One region of the Bradyrhizobium sp. UNPA324 genome, then DNA from elsewhere that is predicted to be linked to it. Evidence: predicted binding sites of a transcription regulator. Region 1 holds the regulator's gene; the other holds the start of a gene.

Evidence for each region. Region 1 encodes LexA, which represses DNA repair genes until DNA is damaged. Its sites were predicted from a motif close to TGTTCNNNNTGTGTTCNG; they were not measured.
Region 2: the regulator LexA is predicted to act here: its motif matches at 5,781-5,798, upstream of UNPA324_RS24070 (DUF3072 domain-containing protein).

The regions. Positions count from the first base shown of each region.
Region 1 is NZ_LFJD01000004.1:4,476,370-4,484,139, forward strand. It holds gene UNPA324_RS21540 (molybdopterin molybdotransferase MoeA) at 1-533, shown strand, start outside; gene lexA (transcriptional repressor LexA) at 709-1,410, shown strand; gene UNPA324_RS35230 (hypothetical protein) at 2,027-2,461, shown strand; gene UNPA324_RS21555 (ComEC/Rec2 family competence protein) at 2,469-4,748, opposite strand; gene UNPA324_RS21560 (DUF2171 domain-containing protein) at 4,844-5,077, opposite strand; gene UNPA324_RS21565 (MFS transporter) at 5,446-6,774, shown strand; gene UNPA324_RS21570 (SPW repeat domain-containing protein) at 6,955-7,317, opposite strand; gene UNPA324_RS21575 (hypothetical protein) at 7,560-7,742, shown strand.
Region 2 is NZ_LFJD01000004.1:5,017,144-5,024,913, forward strand. It holds gene cbbX (CbbX protein) at 1-755, shown strand, start outside; gene rpe (ribulose-phosphate 3-epimerase) at 752-1,489, shown strand; gene UNPA324_RS24045 (hypothetical protein) at 1,718-1,930, shown strand; gene UNPA324_RS24050 (universal stress protein) at 1,946-2,782, opposite strand; gene UNPA324_RS24055 (Do family serine endopeptidase) at 2,996-4,543, shown strand; gene UNPA324_RS24060 (hypothetical protein) at 4,820-5,182, shown strand; gene UNPA324_RS24065 (DUF6496 domain-containing protein) at 5,195-5,470, opposite strand; gene UNPA324_RS24070 (DUF3072 domain-containing protein) at 5,550-5,744, opposite strand; gene UNPA324_RS24075 (hypothetical protein) at 5,860-6,081, shown strand; gene UNPA324_RS35775 (hypothetical protein) at 6,101-6,310, shown strand; gene UNPA324_RS24085 (hypothetical protein) at 6,407-6,655, opposite strand; gene UNPA324_RS24090 (hypothetical protein) at 6,753-7,010, opposite strand; gene UNPA324_RS24095 (hypothetical protein) at 7,153-7,374, shown strand; gene UNPA324_RS24100 (HWE histidine kinase domain-containing protein) at 7,474-7,770, opposite strand, start outside.

The sequences.
Region 1 (7,770 bases):
AGGCCACCTCCGCCGGGATCCGCCGCGCCCGCGAGAGCGGCGCTGACATCCTGATCACGACCGGCGGCGCGTCGGTCGGCGACCACGATCTGGTCCAGCAGGCGCTCCGGGGCGAAGGCATCTCGATGGCCTTCTGGAAGATCGCGATTCGGCCCGGCAAGCCGATGATGCACGGACGGCTCGGCGCGATGCGCGTGATCGGCCTGCCCGGCAATCCGGTGTCGTCCTACGTGTGCGCGTTCCTGTTCATGGTGCCGCTGATTCGCGCTTTGTCGGGCCATTCAGTGATTCATCATCGTCGCGAGCGCGCCGTGCTGGGCCGCGACCTCGGCGCCAACGACCAGCGCGAGGATTACTTGCGCGCGCGCCTGGAGCTGCGCGACGACGGCACGTCCGTCGCTATTCCCGTCAGCCACCAGGACTCCTCTCTGCTTGCGAATCTTGCTGCGGCACAGGTACTTCTCGTGCGCCCACCGTTCGCGCCGAAGGCCGAGGCCGGCAGCCCTTGCGAGGTGCTACGGCTCCCCGTCTGAGCGCTCGGCCACACGCATTGCGCGAGTTTCGCTTCGTTCACGGTAAATTAAGCAGTTGCGGAACATGTATCGAACATATAGTGTCCGTTCATGATTTGTTTCGAGCATGTAGCGGCTTATCGCTGAACTCATCGTCTCGGAATCGAACGACATCAACCGGGGGACTTTGGTCGAGATGTTAACGCGCAAACAATACGAGCTTCTGCGGTTCATCAGCGAACGTTTGAAGGAAAGCGGCGTGCCGCCCTCCTTCGACGAGATGAAGGATGCGCTCGACCTGCGCTCGAAGTCAGGCATCCACCGCCTGATCACCGCGCTCGAGGAGCGTGGCTTCATCCGCCGCTTGCCCAACCGCGCCCGCGCCATCGAAGTGATCAAGCTGCCGGAGCTCCAGGCTGCCGCCGGCGCCCGGCGCGGCTTCACGCCAAGCGTCATCGAGGGCAATCTCGGTAAGATCCGCGCGAGCTCCAGCCCATCCGTGGACGAGGGCGAGCGGCCCGTTGCGGTGCCCGTGATGGGCCGCATCGCGGCGGGTACGCCGATCGAGGCGTTGCAGACCCGCAGCCACACCATCAGCGTGCCGCCCGACATGCTCGGCTCGGGCGAGCACTACGCCCTCGAGGTGCGCGGCGATTCCATGGTCGAAGCCGGTATCCTCGACGGCGACATGGCGCTGATCCAGCGCAACGAGAGCGCCGATACCGGCGACATCGTGGTGGCGCTGATCGACGACGAGGAGGCCACGCTCAAGCGCTTCCGCCGCCGCGGCGCCTCGATCGCCCTCGAGCCCGCCAATGCCGCTTATGAGGTGCGCATCCTGCCGCCGAACCGCGTGAAGATTCAGGGCAAGCTGATCGGGCTTTACCGGAAGTACTAATTCCGGAAAGGACTCGATCCGGAAGCATTTGGCGCCTACGTGCTCCTTCGATCGGCATCGCCGATCAGAGATTGGAGCGGATGAATGTCCGCTCCGGCTGGATAGTCTTTCCGGTTCTGCACAGATTATCCGCCCCCCTCCTCCAGGCGACATCCTCGGCGGACTGCACCAAGCAACATCGCTTCACGGCCTTTCGGGTTCGAGAGGACAGCCGAGCGCTGGATCGTTTGGATGCAGATGCAGCCGTCGCGGAGCTGATTGCGGATGGGCACGCGGGGACACTGCCGCGCAAGCGCATCACCATGTCCGCAACAACTCGGCAGTGAATGCCGCACGCCGCAGCGCCCGCAATGCAATTACGCAGTCTCGCGATCGCGCTGGGATGCAGGCTGTCGCATTTGCCGTCATTGACACGACGACATTGACACGACGCCGTCCAAATGCACTGCAGCCCGCTTTGTTCCTAGTGAATCCGGGAAAGATAATGTGATCGCAGCGCACGGATCCCAGCCGCAGATTCGCCTACAACCAAGCAGAGCGTTGGTGCTTATACTCTGACAGAGGCCTGCGCCTCCAAGAGGGGTGCGGGTCGCTATCTTCGCATGAGGAGCACCCGATGTGTGACTATAGCCTGCATGCCGTCGCGACGCGCCCCGCTGAAGTCGGCGAGACGATCGTCACGACAACCTTCCGCGGCACCTCGACGCGCGGCTTCGCCTCCGAGGCCGATCTCTCCGTTGCGGTCTGCCTGCTGCCGGGAACGGAGCTCGCCTTCGCCGACAACGTCCGTTACGACAATCGCTGGATCTGGACGCGCACCGTCAACTCCCGCGTCGGCAAGTTCGGCAAGATCGATCCGCACATTCCCGATCGCCATCATGACGCGATCGAATTCCCTGATGGCAAGTACGTGCTGGTGACTCAGCTCGTCGAAGGCCAGCGCGCAACCGTGCTGCAGCTGCCGGTGACCCAAGCGGTCGGCGAGCGCGAGCACAAGCCGCAGATCGTCGCCGACAGCCAGCCGCCGGTCACGCCCCTGCCGATGGGCTGACAGGGGCTCAGTCCTCCGCCTGAAGATCGGCCTCGGACGGGGTCGCATCCTTGCTGCGCGGAGCTGCCGCCCTCGGCATGAGGGCTCCTTCGAAATCTCCCTCGCCGGCGGCCGCCGGCGACCAGGGACGGTTCGTGCCCCTCGCCCTCACCGCCTGGACCGCAAATCCGTCGCCACGCTGCGTCAGAGCCAGCGCGCCCTGGCGGACGAGCCGCTGCCGGTCCACCACCATCGCCGCGCAATCGGGTGGCGCAGACCGTGACGTCACGACCAGCGCGGCGCGGCTGCAATCGTCCGCCAGCGCGTCGATGCGCGAGGCCAGCGCGACCAGCCGCCCGTCGGCGAGCGGTGTGACGCAGCCGGCCTCGTCGCACGACACCGCTTCGGCCAACGCGCTATTGCCGGCATCGCGCGGATCGGCGTCGGCCGCCAGCCACTCCTTCAGCAGGAAATTGTCCTTGCCCGCCCTGATCAGGTGCAAACGCCCGTCCCCGCCCCGCACGGCAACGCTCGCGCCGTCCCCGGCAATGAGAATATCGGGCTGCCGCACCGACAGGCCCCAGGCGATGGCAGTCAGCAGCACCACGGCACCGCCCCAGCGTAAGGGCGTGCGCAAAAGGCCCATCAGGATGATGACGAGGCTCGCTGCGATCAGCGGCGCGATGCCGAACGCCGGGATGTGGCCCACTGCGCCCGGCAATGCCGCCACCCAGCGCGAAACCGCGACCATCCAGTCGATGCCGAGGCCCATCAGCCACCAGAACATGCCGTCGAGCCCGAACGGCGCTGCGAGCAGGCCGAGCAGCCCCGCCGGCATCACCAGCGCCGAGACCACCGGCATAGCGCCGAGATTGGCGAGCACACCGTAGGGCGTGACGCGGTGGAAGTGGAAGGCGGCATAGGGCGTGGTCGCAAGCCCCGCGATCAGCGAGGCCAGGAACAGCATCGCGATCTCGCGGCCGCCCCACAGCGCGACGCGCGCCGTCGCGGAATGATCGGGCGATGCGAACAGGTTCGGCATGCCGATCTGCACCAGCGCGACCAGCCCGAGCGTTGCCGCAAACGACATCTGGAAGCTCGGATGCACCAGCGCCTCCGGCGCAAGCGCGAGCACGATCAGCGCCGCCACGGCCAGCGTGCGGAAGGTGATGGCGCGGCGATCGACCATCACCGCGATCAGCACCACCGCCGTCATGAAGAACGATCTTTGCGTGGCGACCTCTGCCCCCGAGAGCAGCAGATAGAACGCAGCCGCCACCAGCGCGGCGGCGGCCGACCATTTCTTGATGGCGAAGCCGACGGCCAGGCCCGGGATCAGCGCCAGCAGCGCGCGCACGGCGAAGAAGACGACGCCCGCGACCACCGCCATGTGATAGCCGGAGATCGACAGAACGTGCCCGAGTCCCGAGACGAACATCGCGTCATTGACGGGCGTGGAAATCGTATCGCGCCGCCCGGTGAGCAGCGCGGTTGCGATCGCGCGGTTGTCGCCCTCGAGGGTTACGCGGATGCGGGCATCGATCGCATCGCGCAGGCCCTGCATGAAGGCGGCATAGCGCAGCCGCAGGCCGCCTTCATCAGGCGGTATTGAAGCCGTGATCGCGCCCATCACGAAGCCGGAGGCACCGATGCCCTGAAAGAACATGTCGCGCGAAAAGTCGTAGCTGCCCGGGCGCATCGGCGAGAGCGGCGGCATCAGCCGCGCCTTCAATTGAACGAAGCTGCCGACCTCGGGCGCGGTGCCCTTGCGCACGGACAGGCGGACGCGTTCCAGCTTGACGTCGCTGCGCTGCGCCTCCATGGCGGTGACGCGCAGCACGAAGCGATCGGTGCGCTCACGGATGTCGCGCGTCTCGACGAATCCCGACAGCGACACCGAATAGAGCGGTTTTGCCAAAACGGTATGCGCGATGCGCGCGGTCTTCCAGGTCGCCACGGCAAAGCCGGAAGCGACCGCCGCAATCATGAGCGCCGCGGCGAACAGCCGGCTCCGCCGCAACAGGATCGCGCCGAGCAGGAGTGCGGCGGCCGTCGTGGCGACAACCCACAGCACCGGCTCGTGATCGGCGGCAAAATACAGCGCGATGCCGCCGCCAAAGGCGACCGGCACCCACGGTAGCAGGCGCCCGGGGCCAGCTTCGGCGCGGGCCCACTCCCGCAATGTCTCGACGATCGCAGGCCAGATGCCAAAGCCGGCCGGAACAAAGCCGCGGGCGGGCGCAGCGCGGCCGACCGGCCACGTCCCGACAACTCCCTGGGCGCGTACTGGCCGGCCCGGCTCCGCCATTTCCCTGCACCTTACGCGACGCGATTGGCACTGAAGCTACCGGAACGTGCGGTCAGGCGAATAGCGGTACAGATCGGGAACGCGGGAAGGCGCCCCTACTTTTCCTCTTCCATCGTCACGGCCACCGACGCCTTGGCCGACAGCCGCACCTTGTTGCCCTCGACCTCGGCAACGAGGCCCTTGTCGACGAAATGATGATGGCCCTTGTGGCTGCCCTCACCGCTGTCCTTCTTGGTCAGCTTGATGCGGTTGCCTTCGACCTTGTCGACGGTGCCGACATGGACGCCGTCGGCGCCGATGACTTCCATATGCTCTGCGATGTTCTGCATGGTGGGATCCTTGTTGGACCCACACAACGTCTGAGAGGCCTTTCCGTTCGTTCGTGACAAAACCGTCCGGCGCGATGGGCGACCGTTCCATCTCGGATCGGGGCAGCCTCGCTTCAGGTCGATTGAGCCGAAAGTCTCATAAGAAGCCAGCCCCGGCAGGATTACACTGCTTCTACGCCTCCCCGGCCGACGGGCAGGCGTGATAGCTCGCGGTACCGAAGAGACCGCTGGAGCTCTTTCTCAGGTGACTCAAGCAGCCCTGAGACCAGCGGACGCAACTCGCAATTCTCGCCTGTAGCGTCGTACGCCGCCGCGAATGGGCGCTGAAAGGCGCCAGGAGTAGCGTTTGAATTTGATAGGAGCAGCACATGGCAGTTCAAGTACCGAGCGATTTTCGCCGCGTGATTGTTGCCGCGTCGGTGGGAAACGTCATCGAATGGTATGATTTCTATATCTTTGGCAGCCTGGCCGCAGTTCTGTCGGTTAAGTTCTTCGAGCAGACCCACGCGGTTGCAGCCCTCCTCAGCACGATCGCGCTGTTCACTGCAGGATTCCTGATCCGTCCACTGGGGGCTTTCCTCTTTGGATGGATGGGCGACCGGGTCGGGCGAAAATATACATTCCTGGTCACGCTGAGCGGAATGGGATTGGGTACGGGGGCAATCGGGTTGATCCCGACCTACCAGTCCATCGGTCTCACGGCGGCGTTCGTTCTATTCGGCTTGCGCATGATCCAGGGTCTGTGCCTGGGCGGCGAATATGGCGGCGCCATCACCTATGTCGCGGAGCATGTGCCGGATGACAAGCGCGGCTACTACACCGGCTGGCTACAGACCTCTCCGACTCTCGGCATCGTGGTGTCACTGGGCGTGATCATCCTGACACGGACCTGGTTCGGCAATCAGGTCTTCGACGAGTGGGCATGGCGCGTTCCGTTCCTGGTGTCATTCCTGTTGGTAGCCATCGCGATCTATATTCGGCTCCAGCTCCAGGAGACGCCGATCTTCCAGGAGATCAGGGCCCGCGGCCAGATGACGACGAATCCGTGGAAGGAGGCTTTCCTCAGCTCGAACGTCAAATTCATCGGGATCGCAATCGTCGTCCTGATCGGACAGGGCGTGGTGTGGTACAGCGGTCAGTTCTGGGCGCTGTACTTCCTTCAGCAGGTCTCCAAGGTGGACCCGCTGACCTCCGCCTACATCGTGGGAGCCGCGCTGCTGATTGCCACACCGAGCCTGATTTTCTTCGGCTGGCTGTCGGATCAGATCGGCCGCAAGCCGGTAATCCTGGGCGGCATGTTGCTCGCAGCGATCACGTACTATCCGCTGTACCTATGGCTGGGAACGGTCACGCAGCCCGGGAACATCAACTACCCCATTGCGATCTTCATTATCTTCATCCTGGTTTGCTATGTCGGGATGGTGTACGGGCCGGTCGGCGCGTTTCTGGCGGAATTCTTTCCCGGCAGGATCAGGTACACGTCAGTGTCGGTGCCGTACCACATCGGCAACGGCTGGGGTGGTGGATTGGTGCCGTTCATCACGTCGGCGGCTTTTGCGGCGACCGGGAGCATCGGCTACGCGTTGATCTACCCGATTGCGGTGCCTGCGGTGTGCTTCGTGCTCGCTGTCTTCCTAATGCCGGAGACGCGCAAGATCAGCATCTGGCAACCGATCGAGCCCAGAACGGCATCGTGACGGAATAGTCTTGGTGCAGGACCGCAAGGCCCTGCACCATGGCCGCATCGGCCCCTCAGCGCGATAACGATCATTCGGATCCTCGTCACGCCCACACGTTGTCCGCGGCATGGTCAAGTCGAGCCTCGCCTCCGGCCGCCGGCGCATAGCGGTCGGCGGAGAGTTCGGCCGATTGCTGTTTCAGCCGGCCGGGTGATGCCAGCGATCGTGCCACCAGGCGCTGAAGTCACGATCGGTCATCAGCTCCCAGCCACTGAGCAGGATCACCAGCAGACCAGACAATACGCTGCTCGCCGTGGTTGACGCCTGGTCATAGCCAATGGTCCAAGGCGCCAGCAACAGCGCTAGGCCCAGCAGCATTTCGCCCCACTCTTCCAGGTAAGACGGGATGACAAAGGCCTCTACGGCAAACAGCATGACGCCGAGCCCAAGCGCGATGGTGATCCAGACCGCCGCCCCGGATGAACCCAGGACGAAGGACGACAGGACCAGCCACACGCCCACCAACAGGCTGGCAGCGTCTTGCCAATGTTGGATGCGCATAATGCTCACCTCCCCTCTGGTATTTATATGGGGCGCACCGTTGAAGAATCATCCCTCCGGCCTGCGTTGTGTTGCCGCGACTGCCGGTCCGGAACCTGCGTTCAATCCTGGCCACCCATGCCCTGCAAAGGCCCTTGCGAGTGCGGCGCACCAGGATGCAGATTGTCCGAGCTTGACAGGTGTCAATGTCTACCGCTCCCGGCCTACCCAGTTCGCGCCCGGAACAAGAGGGAGATGACGCCATGCGAGAAATGGAAATCCACGACTATGCGCGGCAGTTGCTGGAAGCACATGGCCCCAAAGCCATTGCCGAAGCCGCCCAAAACGCCATCGATCTCGAGTCAAAGGGCGAGCTCGAACTGGCCCGAACCTGGCGGCATATCGAAGACGCCATGAAGCTCATGCGCGGGCCACACCAAAGCTGAAGCGGCCGCCGCGCGCGCAAAACTGCCT
Region 2 (7,770 bases), 540 kb from region 1:
GTATCAGGCAGCGCGCGGGCCTGGCCTCCGCGCCGCCGACGCTGCACATGTCGTTCACAGGCAATCCCGGCACCGGCAAGACCACGGTGGCGCTGCGCATGGCCAAGATCCTCCACGGCCTCGGCTTCGTGCGGCGCGGGCAGGTGATCTCGGTCACACGTGACGATCTCGTCGGCCAATATATCGGCCACACCGCGCCGAAGACCAAGGAGATCCTGAAGAAGGCGATGGGCGGCGTGTTGTTCATCGACGAGGCCTATTACCTCCATCGCCCCGACAACGAGCGCGACTACGGCCAGGAGGCCATCGAGATCCTGCTCCAGGTGATGGAGAACCAGCGCGAGGACCTCGTCGTGATCCTCGCCGGCTATGGCGAGCGAATGACGAGCTTCTTCGCTTCCAATCCCGGCTTCCGCTCGCGCATCGCCCACCACATCGAATTCCCCGACTATGCGGAGGCCGAGCTGCTCGTCATTGCCGAGCTGATGCTGAAGGAGCGGGGTTATCGCTTCTCGGCCGCGGCACGGGAGGCGTTCGAAAAATACATCGCGCTGCGCCGGACCCAGCCGTTCTTCTCCAATGCGCGCTCGATCCGCAATGCCGTCGACCGCATCCGGCTGCGGCAGGCCGATCGCCTGGTGTCCGATCTCGATCGCATGCTCGATGTCGCCGACCTCGAAACCATCGATCCCATGGACGTCCTGGCGAGCCGCGTTTTCAGCGGCGGCGCCGATGCGCGGAGTGCAAAGCCATGACCAGAGAGATCATCATCGCCCCCTCGATCCTGGCTGCGGATTTTGCGCGTCTCGGCGAGGAGGTCGCGGCAATCGACACGGCCGGCGCCGACTGGATCCATTGCGACGTCATGGACGGACACTTCGTGCCGAACATCAGCTTCGGTGCCGACGTCATCAAGGCGATCCGGCCGACGACCAAGAAGATCTTCGACGTGCATCTCATGATCGCGCCTGTCGATCCTTATCTGGAATCGTTCGCGAAGGCCGGAGCCGACGTCATCACGGTGCACGCCGAAGCCGGCGCCCATCTCGACCGCTCGCTGCAGGCGATCCGTGCGCTCGGCAAGAAGGCCGGTGTCAGTCTGTGTCCCGCCACGCCCGAGAGCGCGATCGCCTACGTGCTCGATCGCGTCGATCTCGTGCTGGTGATGACGGTCAATCCGGGATTTGGCGGCCAGTCCTTCCTCGAATCCCAGCTCGCGAAGATCGAACGGATCAAGGCCATGATCGGCGACCGGCCGATCCGGATCGAGGTCGACGGCGGTATCACGCGCGACAATGCGGCTGCCGTGGCGGCCGCGGGCGCCGATACGCTGGTGGCGGGTTCGGCCGTGTTCCGCGGCAAGGGCGCCGCCGACTACGCCACCAATATTGCGGCCATTCGCCTCGCTGCCGAGGCCGGCCGAGTTCCGCACGTGCAAGTCAGTTCTGCGCAGCGGGTACGCGTAGGCGATGGAGGTCGTCTCCGGTAGACTATGTCCAATCTCGAGGCGACGCCGCAATCGGCCGAGACTGTCCGCCCTTGGCGGGGGGGGGGGGGCCGAGTGTCGGTCGGCGCCAATTGGAACTTTCGCCTGAATACGCATTTCAAGAGCGGGCCGAGGCCAGGCGCGCGGTGGGCGCAGCAAATCTTTTGCATAACCGCCATTTGCCTGACGCAAATAAGGGCAATAAGCTCTGCAAATGCGAGGGAGGGTCTCATGGAGAACGTACGTCGCTACCGGGCGCTGGCGTCCCTCTGTCGTCAGCAGGCGGCCTACCGGCCGCTCCAGAACTGGCAACTCCTCGGCCAGGCCGAGCATTTCGAATATCTCGCCGAGGTCGAGCTCAAGGCGCATTTCGACGCCTGCAACGTGAAGCACGACGATGGCGCCGCGGCGCCCGCGACATGGGAGGCCCCAGTCGCGGCATGACGGCGCCTGTTCGTCTCAATGCGACATCAGCGTCGGGACCGTCATGGCTTCCAGCATGGCGCGGGTGACGCCGCCGAGAACGCGTTCCTGCAATCGCGAATGGCCATAGCCGCCCATCACCAGGAGATCGAGCCCCTCGTCGGCCGCCAGCGACAGGATGGTGGGCTGGATGTCGGCGCGCGTCGCCGACAGGCCGACCGTGCGGGTCGACAGTCCACGCCGGCCGAGATGTCTTGCCAGATTGCTCGCTGAAGCTTCGTCCGAGACCGCTCTGGTTTCGTTGATGGTGATGATCACGATCTCCTCGGCGCGTGCCAGGAACGGTGCGGCGTCGTGCACGGCCCGCGCCGCGACGCGGCTGCCGTCCCAGCAGATGCCGATCCGCCCCGCCTTGAACGCTCCATGGAAGGTGTAGGGCAGGAACAACACCGGGCCGCCTGACTGAAACAGGATTTCGCCCGGCACGTCGTTGTCGAACGAGCCGTGCGCAGGCTCCGGCTGAAGCACGACGCTGAGGTCGTGCAGCCGCGCCATCTCGCCGAGCGAGCCGGCTGCGTCCACCGGGATCGCGCCGAGCGGGTGGCAGGCGTAGGAAATGCCGGCGTTCGCCGCTTCGATCCCGAACACTGAGAGCGCGGCCTCGGCCCGCTCCACGGCGCGCTCGCGTTCCAGCTCGAACACGGCCGCCACCGCGGCGCCGCCCTCCATCACGTAAGCTGCACTTGTCGCGACATAGCCGATCGCGACCGCGTCGAGATGGGCGTTGAGCTGCGCCGCCAGCGAAATCGAGCCATCGATCGCGGAACGCATGGGACGTTCGGTGGGGATGTGGACGAGAATGTCTTTGTACATGGGGCGCCTCCGATGAATATCATCCGGTGGCCGCAGTTTTTCACTGCCCGCAAGACCTGCGTTGAGCTGCATCAAATGCGCGGGGACGATCTTCCCGCTTGTGTCCGCTCGCATGTTGTTTGCCAAGATTTAATCGGACGGACGGGACGTCGTAAGGTGACGATGTCCATGTTGGGTGCAAGGCGACACCTTATCCAACATGGACATTTCGACATGAACGATCGCGCCAATTCCGACACCACGACGTCCCGCAAGATCTTGAAGCCACGCCGGCTCGCGCTGCTCGGCACCGTGGCCGCGCTCGGCGTGGCCGTGCTGGCGGCTTCTCCCGGCTCTTCAAATTTCGGTACGAGCTCCTTCATCGCGCCAGCCCAGGCCGCCGAATCCGCCGCGACGCCGCCGGGCTTCGGTGATCTTGTCGGCAAGGTCAAGCCGGCCGTCATCTCGGTGCGGGTCAGGATCGAGCAGGACAACGACAAGAGCGCCATGCTGCAACAGAACCGGATGGACCAGGACGAGGCGACGCCGTTCGACCAGTTCTCGCGGCAGTTCGGCTTCCGCTTCCCCGGCGGCCCGAATGGCATGCCGCGCCAGCGCCATCAGATGATCACGGGCGAAGGCTCCGGCTTCTTCATCTCCGCCGACGGCTACGCCGTGACCAACAACCACGTCGTCGACCACGCTGCGTCGGTGCAGGTGACGATGGACGACGGCACGAGCTACACCGCGAAGGTCGTCGGCATCGATCCGAAGACCGATCTCGCGCTGATCAAGGTCGACGGCAAGACGGACTTTCCGTTCGTCAAATTCTCCGACCAGAAACCGCGGATCGGCGACTGGGTGGTCGCGGTCGGCAATCCCTTCGGTCTCGGCGGCACCGTGACCGCCGGCATCGTCTCGGCCAGTGGCCGCGACATCGGCAACGGTCCCTATGACGACTTCATCCAGATCGACGCGCCCATCAACAAGGGTAATTCCGGGGGCCCGGCCTTCGACATGAGCGGCAACGTGATCGGCGTGAACACCGCGATCTTCTCGCCCTCCGGCGGCTCGGTCGGCATCGGCTTCGACATTCCGGCTTCGACCGCAAAACTCGTCGTCGCGCAGCTGAAGGACAAAGGCGCGGTGACCCGCGGCTGGCTCGGCGTGCAGGTGCAGCCGGTGACGTCGGAGATTGCCGACAGCCTCGGCCTGAAGGAGGCGCGTGGCGCCATCGTCGACAATCCGCAGGATGGCAGCCCGGCGGCGAAGGCTGGCATCGAGGCGGGTGACGTCATCACCGCCGTCAACGGCACCGCGATCAAGGACTCCCGCGACCTCGCCCGTACCATCGCCACCCTGGCGCCGGGCAGCTCGGTGAAGCTCGACGTCTTCCACAACGGCACGACCAAGACGTTGACGCTTGCACTCGGCGAGTTGCCGAACGAGCGGCAGGCCAAAGCTAATGGCGGCGCCGACGAGGGCAGAGGGCAGCCGAGCGCCGGCGCGCCGCGTCTCGGGCTTGGCCTGGCTCGGGCCGGCGACGTCCAGGGCGCTGGCCAGAAGGGCGTTGTCGTCACCGAAGTCGATCCGCAAGGACCTGCGGCGCAGCGCGGCATCCAGACCGGCGACGTCATCCTCAATGTCGGCGGCAAGGCCGTCGCCAATGTCGGCGACGTCCGCTCGGAGCTGGCGCATGCCAAATCGTCCGGCAAGCGCAGCGTGCTGTTGCAGGTCAGAAGCGCCGAGGCGACGAGGTTCGTCGCGGTGCCGCTCGCCTGAGGCGAACATCTATCAGCCAAAATCAAAAAGGCGGCCCCCGGGCCGCCTTTTCCGTTCGCCCTTGGGATCTGCGAGGGCCACTCGATAACATTCTCGTTAACGGCAGAGATGGTGACCCGGTTCGTCCGAAAAAGCCGTGTTCGCTCATCACAGTTCCGGATCGTGCAAGTCTGGCGCGGCAATGACGCCGTCCAGACTGAGTTGCAAGCGTGGAACTTCGAACCCCCTAGCCGCTTTGTGGAACTGGCCGGTGGTTCGCATTTGATCGGTGCCGACATGGATCGATTGAAGCTCTCGCTGAGGGGGGCGCTGCTTGCGGCGCCGTTGCTGCTTTGGGGTGGCAGCGCGCTCGGGCGGGATGACGGCCGCTATGCGGACTCGCCCCTCAAGCCGTGGTTCGACAGCCTGCGCAGCCATCTCGGTCCGTGCTGCTCGGACGCCGATGGTTTTGCCGTCGCTGATCCCGACTGGGAATCCCACAACGGACATTATCGCGTGCGTCTGGACGGGGAATGGGTCGAAGTCCCGGATGAAGCCGTCATCACCGAGCCGAACCGCGCCGGCCGCACCATGGTGTGGCCGGTGAAGACGGCCTTCGGGGTCTCGATCCGCTGCTTCATGCCGGGCAGCATGATCTGAGACAGGTCAGCGTCAACGCTTGCTGGATTTGCGCTTCGATTTCTTGGCTGTTTTCTTCTTCGTCGTCCTCTTCTTGGACGTCTTCTTGCTGGCCTTCTTCGGGACCTTCTTGCCCTTCTTGCGCGCCTTCGACAGCCCGATCGCGATCGCCTGCTTGCGACTCTTCACGCGTCCGCCGCGGCCTTTGCGACCGCTCTTGGCCGTGCCCTTCTTGTAGCGGCGCATCTCGCTTTCGACATCGCTGCCAGAGCTGCGTGAGTAGCGGCGCTTCTTTGCCTTACGTGCCATGCATGTTCTCCCTTGGCCGAGGAGAACCATTCGACACGGGCATGGTTCCGAAACAGCGAACGGCCTTCCAGGCGAAAGCCTAGAAAGAGTTCGCCAGCTCGATCTCCGCTTCCAGCACCTGGATGCGCCGCGCGGCCTCGGTGAAGGACAGATCGCGCGCATATTGTGCGGGCTGATAGGCCTCTTCGCTCAGTCGTTTCAGCCGCAGCCCTTGTGCCCGGGTCATCTGCTCGGCGAGAAAGATCCGGGCGTTGTACTTACCTTGAACCTGCATCTGGCTTCTCCATCCTGAAATCGTGGCTTGACTATATGTTCTTATTTTGTTCTAACAAGCTATGGACAACCGAATTAATGAAATTCGACGTAAAATCAGTGCCTTGAGGCTGGAGATGGCCGACGTCGAGGCTTCCGTGCGCGATCGCATCAACGGCGATCGCGATTGCACCGAACAGGCCCTGGCGCAGATGGATCTGCGCCGAAAGATCAACTTGCTGATCGGCGAATGGAAGGCTGCCGGCGGCGGCGATGTCCTGCCTGACGGGCGCGACAGGGTGCGCCTTCGTCTCGTGAAGACAGTTGGTATTCCCGGCCGCACGGGCACACGGCGCTGAAATCTCTAAGGGGGGCGCCGTGGATGGGGACCCGGACACTTACCGGATCTTGAGGTTACGCGCCGAGATTCTCGAACTGGGCTCTGCCATCCGGCAATTGCAGCGCGCAGGTCTCGATGATGCTGCGGCCCAACTTCTGATCGGACGCAAGCGGGCGCAGCTCGAGCATCTCGTGAAGACGAATGCTGCGGGCCGCGGGCTCAACCTTGAAACGCGCCGGCCGCAATGAGCTGACGCCCGACGATGTGACGCTCGGTCGCCGATCGAGCATCAAGAAGAAGGCCCCGCGTCGCCGCGGGGCTTTTGATGGCGTGCCGGCCTGAGCTCACTTGGTGTTGCTCATGCCCTTGCTGGTCTTGTTCGTCATGGTGCCGCCCTGGTCTGATCCGGGACCCGAACCGCCCTGGCCGGAGGGATCGGCGCCCTTGGACGCCTTGGTGTTGGCGCCGGTGGTCTGCGACGACGACATCGAAGACCCATGTTTCGCCTTGTGCGACTTGGCCTGTGCGGCGAGCGGCGCGGCGGCGAGGCCGGCGGCCACCATTGCGGTGAGAACGAGCTTGGTCGTTGTCATGCGAGGGAACTCCCTGGGTTAAATTGACGCAGGCAGCCAACCGCCCTGGAGCGCAGGAGTTCCCAACAAAGGTTCGCCGTCACGCATGGCGCCCGTTTCAAGACCGCTTGTCTTCGGCCAAGATGAACACCACGCCGGTGAGTGTCGCGCCGATGGCGAACGTCGTCACCAATGTGAGAGCGAAGACGATCGCGGCCTGGCTCCCGCCGTGATTGAGCAAGCTGGCGACGGCGGGATTGCACAGGATCAGCGCGAGACTGAAGGCGAGGCCGAGGGCTGCGCCCATCATGGTATGCGTCATCAGCTTGATGAGGCCGGTCGCAGAGATCAGGTCCGACGACTTTTTTGCGCGCATGGGAACTGTATCCCGATCTGACATGCAAACGCGGGCGATAATCCGCTGGTTCCATATGAATGAAGGAATTGTCATCGCTGGCTTCATCGGACGTTCATGCCGGGCTTGCGAGGATAGGCGCCAGCAAAACGGGAACATCGATATGGGTAAGGTTGTCTTTCTTTACCGCTCGCTGGCCTATCGCAACGCGGCTGCGGACATTCTTCGCAAGGCGCGCAAGCTGCCGCGCGGCGCGGAGCGAAGCGCCGCGCGCCGCTATGCCAGGGCGCTACGCGATCTCGCCCAGACGGAAGCCTGGCTCGAGGGGCGGGTCGCGCGCGAACCGCGGACGGCGCGACGCATGACGAGTGCGGCGTCCGGCTAATGGTTTTTTCGCTCCGTCAGAATCGGAACGGAAGCTCTCGCGTCTCGCCTTGACGCATTCTCTCGAAGTGAACGGCTCGTCCTTTCGCCGGAAAACGCTCTAACCGGATGCGCGCTGCAATTCGGCGGAGCTGGCGTCCTCGAACTTGGCGGATGCGGTCGTCGCCACCGTCTTGCGTGTCAACGGCACCTCCAGGCGGCACAACAGGCCTTCGGCTCGCCAATCGAACCGCGCTTGTCCGCCGAGCTGGGACTCGACGCTCGCAAGCAGGCTCCGCGTGCCGAACCCGCGCGATTTCGGAGTCATGACGAGCGGACCGCCGGATTCATCCCAGCTCAGCGTCAACAATTGGTCCTCGACCTGCCAGCCGATCGTGAGCCGTCCAGACCTGGTCGA